Regions from separate parts of the Kitasatospora sp. NPDC056138 genome, predicted to be linked through region 1. Evidence: riboswitches for the same ligand, from Rfam matches in the RefSeq annotation. Region 1 holds a riboswitch; the other holds the start of a gene.
The links. A riboswitch is a leader RNA that binds a small molecule or an ion and turns the genes downstream of it on or off. The one in region 1 is predicted to bind glycine.

Region 1 (2,451 bases):
GCACAGCGGTGGGTACGGCGGGCGATGTCGGCCAGGCCGTCGGGGCCGTGGTACACCGCGTACATCGAGGCCATCACGGCCAGCAGCACCTGGGCGGTGCAGATGTTGCTGGTCGCCTTCTCTCGGCGGATGTGCTGCTCGCGGGTCTGCAGCGCCAGGCGGTAGGCCCGGTTGCCGTCGGCGTCCACCGAGACGCCGACCAGGCGGCCGGGCAGGTTGCGGGCGTACTCGGCGCGCACGGCCAGGTAGCCGGCGTGCGGACCGCCGAAGCCCATCGGCACACCGAAGCGCTGCGAGGTGCCGCAGGCGATGTCGGCGCCCAGCGAGCCGGGGGACTTCAGCAGGGTGAGCGCGAGCAGGTCGGCGGCGACGGCGACGACCGCGCCCAGGCCGTGCGCCTGCTCGATCACCGGGGTGAGGTCGCGGACGACACCGGAGGCACCGGGGTACTGGAGCAGCACACCGAAGACGCCGCGCTCGGCGATCTCGGCCGGGATGCCCCCGGACAGGTCGGCGACGACCACCTCGACACCGGTCGGCACCGCGCGGGTGTTGATCACCGCGATGGTCTGCGGCAGGGTCTCGGCGTCGACCAGGAAGACGCCGCCCTTGACCTTGGTGACCCGGCGGGCCAGCGCCATCGCCTCGGCGGCGGCGGTGCCCTCGTCCAGCAGCGAGGAGCCGGAGGTGGCCAGCCCGGTCAGGTCGGAGACCAGGGTCTGGAAGTTGAGCAGCGCCTCCAGGCGGCCCTGGGAGATCTCCGGCTGGTACGGGGTGTAGGCGGTGTACCAGGCCGGGTTCTCCAGCACGTTGCGCAGGATCACCGGCGGGGTGAAGGTGCCGTAGTAGCCGAGGCCGATCATCGGCTGCAGCACCTGGTTGCGCGAGGCGAGTTCACGGAGCTCGGCGAGCACCTGGGCCTCGCTGCGGCCGGCCGGCAGACCGAGCGCGGTGAGGCTGCGGATGGCGTCCGGCACGGCGGCGTCGGACAGCTCGTCCAGCGAGCCGTAGCCGACCTGCGCCAGCATCTTGTCCTGGGCGGCGGCGTCGGGGCCGATGTGGCGGGTCTCGAAGGGGCTGGCCTGCTCAAGCTCGGCGAGCGTCGGCTGGGCGTTCATGGGGGTCGAGGCCTCCTGGTCACGGACCGGCGGGGGTACGCACGCCGTAGGGCTCCGCCGCTGTGGGAGCGGTGGGCCGAGTGCGCGCGAACCCGACAGGCCTCCCCCTCTGTCATCGGGACCTGAGAGCTTCGCCGCGCGGGAGGCCCGGGGGCATCCATCGGCTTGCACCGTCGGTGAGGGTGGTGCCGCCGGCTCCCGCGCCAACAGCCCTGCCCTGCTTTCCAGAGTGACCTAGCCCACACGGTACGGATGCCTGAGAGATTCCGGGGAGGGTTTGCTCCTTCGGCGCCCCTGTTCCCGCAGTTCACGGTGGGTCGGGGACTCTCCCGAGCAGGCTCGGCGGTCGCGCCCAGGGTACCAGCGGAAGCCCTCCGGATCACTGGCCGGACCGGACCGATCCGAACGGATGCGAACGACCCCGCACGACCCGCCCGCTCCCGTACGGGTGCCTCCGGGTAGCCGCTGCCCGATTGATGGCTTTTCGTGTGAAGTGGCGGATGGACAGCTCCTCCGACCGCCCCCTGACGGAACGTCCCAGGAGCACGTGCACTGGAGGACAGCGTGCAGACCGATATCGATCCGCGGGACCTGATCGGGCACAAGGCGGTCGACCGGAACGGTGACAAGATCGGCACGGTCGACGAGGTCTATCTCGACGACGCGACCGGCGAGCCCGAGTGGGCCGCGGTGCGGACCGGGATCTTCGGCCGGGACGCCTTCGTCCCGCTGACCACCAGCGAGTTCTCGGGCGAGGAACTCAAGGTCCCGTACGACAAGTCACTGATCAAGGACTCGCCCGACTTCGGCGTCGGACAGCACCTCTCGCCCGCACAGGAACTCCAGCTCTACCGCTACTACGGCCTGGACACGGCGGGCGCTCCCCCGGTGGCGGCAACCGCCAACGGCACCTCTAAGGCCGCCGACCTGGACTTCGGCGCCGTCCCGGCGACCGGCCCGCGTCCTGCGGCCGCCCGGACCGGCCCGGTCCCCCCGGCCGCCCCGGTCACCCGGCCCGACGCGGCCACCCAGCCCGCCCCAGCCGGCCCTGCCGCACACCCGGCCCCGGCCCCCCCGGCCGCACACCCCGCCCCGGAGAGCACGTCGACCGCGTTCGCCGCGCCACTGGCAGGCCCGAACCCGCCGCTCACCGAGCACACCAAGAACCCCACGGCGCTGGACAAGCCCGCCCCCAGGGCCACCGAGGCCAACGGGCGGACCGTCAACCAGCCCACCGTGGACCGGCCGACCTCGCGGACCGCGGCCGACAGCGCGCCGGCCGGACCGGTCGAGATCACCTGCCGCGAGGAGCGCCTCGACATCAGCACCGAGT
Region 2 (2,451 bases), on a different contig from region 1:
CATCAGTGGATCAGGCGCCGATGAAGGCGTCGTAACCCGCGGCGTCGAGCAGCTCGACGGTGTCGGTGACGCGGAGCTTGTAGAGCCAGGCACCCGTGAAGGGCTCGCTGTTGACCAGGGCCGGGTCGTCGATGACGGCCTGGTTGATCTCCACGATCTCGCCGGAGGCCGGGGTGAACAGGTCGCTGACCGACTTGGTGGACTCCAGCTCGCCGACCGACTCGCCCGCGGTCACGGTGGTGCCGACCTCGGGGAGCTGGACGTACACGATGTCACCGAGGGCGGTGGCGGCGTGCTCGGTGATGCCGACCGTGGACACGCCGTCCTCGGCGGCGGTCAGCCACTCGTGCTCCTTGCTGTACTGCAGGTGCGTGGGGTTGCTCATGGCGTCATTCTCCAGGATCGCAAGAGGGTAGGGCGAAGCCGTCCGCTGAACGGACCGGACAGGCGGGGATGGTGAGACGGGCGGCCGTCGGGAGGGTCAGCGGGCGCGCTTGTAGAAGGGCAGCGCGACGACCTCGACCGGCTCGTGCCTGCCGCGGACGTCCACCGCAACCGCGGTGCCGGGCACGGCGTTTGCCGCGTCCACGTACGCGATGGCGATCGGCTTGCCCAGGGTGGGGGAGGGGGCGCCGGAGGTGATCCGCCCGATCACGGTGCCCTCGGCGTCGACCACGTCGTACTCGGCGCGCGGCACCCGCTTGCCCTCGGAGACCAGGCCGACCAGCTTGCGCGGCGGGTTGGTCTCGGCCTCGGCGGCGGCCTGCTCCAGCGCCTTGCGGCCGACGAACTGCCCGTCGTTGCTGGTCTTGTCGAAGCGGACCACCCGGCCGAGCCCGGCGTCGAAGGGGGTCAGCTCGGTGGAGAGCTCGTGCCCGTACAGCGGCATGCCGGCCTCCAGGCGCAGGGTGTCCCGGCAGGACAGGCCGCACGGGAGAAGGCCCTTGTCGGCGCCGGCCGCGCTGAGCGCGGTCCACAGGTGCTCGGCGTCGGCGGGGGCGCAGAAGACCTCGAAGCCGTCCTCGCCGGTGTAGCCGGTGCGGGCCAGCCAGACCTGGCGGTCCGCCACGGTGGCGGGCAGCAGCGCGTAGTACTTGAGGCCGGGCAGGTCGGCGTCGGTGAGCGAGGCCAGGATGCCGTTCGCCTCCGGGCCCTGGACGGCGAGCAGCGCGTAGGCGTCCCGGTCGTCGCGGACCACGGCGTCGAAGGAGGCCGCGCGCTCGGTCAGCGCGTCCAGCACCACCTGGGCGTTGGAGGCGTTGGCGACCACCATGTACTCGTTCTCCGCGGTGCGGTAGACGATCAGGTCGTCCAGGATCCCGCCGTCCTCGCGGCAGATCATGGTGTAGCGGGCGCGCAGCACGCCGAGCGCGGAGATGAAGCCGACCAGCGCGTGGTCCAGCAGTTCACCGGCCTGCGGGCCGGAGACGGTGATCTCGCCCATGTGCGAGAGGTCGAAGAGACCGGCCTTGGTGCGGACCGCGACGTGCTCCTCGCGCTCGCTGCCGTAGCGCAGCGGCATGTCCCAGCCGGCGAAGTCGGTCATGGTCGCACCGAGGGAGCGGTGCAGGGCGTCGAGCGCGGTGTGACGGAGGGACACGGCGGAACTCCTTGGCTGGGCACTCAGGGGTGCCCGTGCTGCGTACGGGCACACGGGGGTGGAGTCTCCCCGTCTGTCGTCACAACCTGAGAGCTTCACCGCTAACCAAGGATGGCGGCTTGCACCGTGGGTGGGCGCACGGCGCGGCCGTGTCCACTTTCCAGATGTGCCTCGCCCGCGCGGTAGGGGTGCCTGAGAGATTCCGGGGAGGACTTGCTCCTTCGGCGCCGGCCCGTGCCCACGAGGGGCACTCCGGACTCTCCCGCGCGGGTTCGAACGGCCTGTATGAAGTTGGGCGCTGTGTATGAGCGCGCTCATCATGGCATGCCCGGCGGCCTCGCGGGGAGAGGGGTCGGACATCTCCTCCGCAGGCGGTGGCCGTTCACCCTTGTGCGCCGGGGCGCTCGGTGCCCGGCCCGGGTCCCGCTACCCTTCTCGCAGCGGCGGAGACCGGGCCGACCTGGTCAGGTCGGTGGGCCGGTCAGGTTGGAGGGGCAGGGGCGGATGAGCTACCCGGCGGGCGAGACGCAGGCATGGGCCGGGCCCGGTGCGGCCCCGACGGGCGGCGGCTGGCCCGCCAACGAGCTGGAGCAGGTGCTCACCGCCGCGCTCGGCGACCCCGGCGCGACCGCCAGGGTGGTCGAGGTGCTGGCGCGCAGCCAGGTGTGGATCCCGCTGCCGGCCGGTGCCGACCCGCAGGGCTCCTCGCTGGACCTGCCGACCATCGAACTGGCCGGTGCGCCCTATGTCCCGGTGTTCTCCTCGCAGGAGCTGTTCCTCCAGCACGCCCCGGGGATGCCGTTCGCTATTGCCCCGGTCTGGGAGTTCGCCCGGGGGCTGCCGCTGGGCAT

Region 2: it holds a riboswitch for glycine, as region 1 does, so the genes downstream of both, gcvT (glycine cleavage system aminomethyltransferase GcvT) here and gcvP (aminomethyl-transferring glycine dehydrogenase) in region 1, are expected to answer to the same signal.

The regions. Positions count from the first base shown of each region.
Region 1 is NZ_JBHJVK010000011.1:13,968-16,418, reverse strand. It holds gene gcvP (aminomethyl-transferring glycine dehydrogenase) at 1-1,118, opposite strand, end outside; glycine riboswitch at 1,353-1,460, opposite strand; gene ACFC1R_RS10275 (DUF2382 domain-containing protein) at 1,683-2,451, shown strand, end outside.
Region 2 is NZ_JBHJVK010000003.1:253,239-255,689, forward strand. It holds gene gcvH (glycine cleavage system protein GcvH) at 11-385, opposite strand; gene gcvT (glycine cleavage system aminomethyltransferase GcvT) at 482-1,600, opposite strand; glycine riboswitch at 1,771-1,875, opposite strand; gene ACFC1R_RS04025 (enhanced serine sensitivity protein SseB C-terminal domain-containing protein) at 2,105-2,451, shown strand, end outside.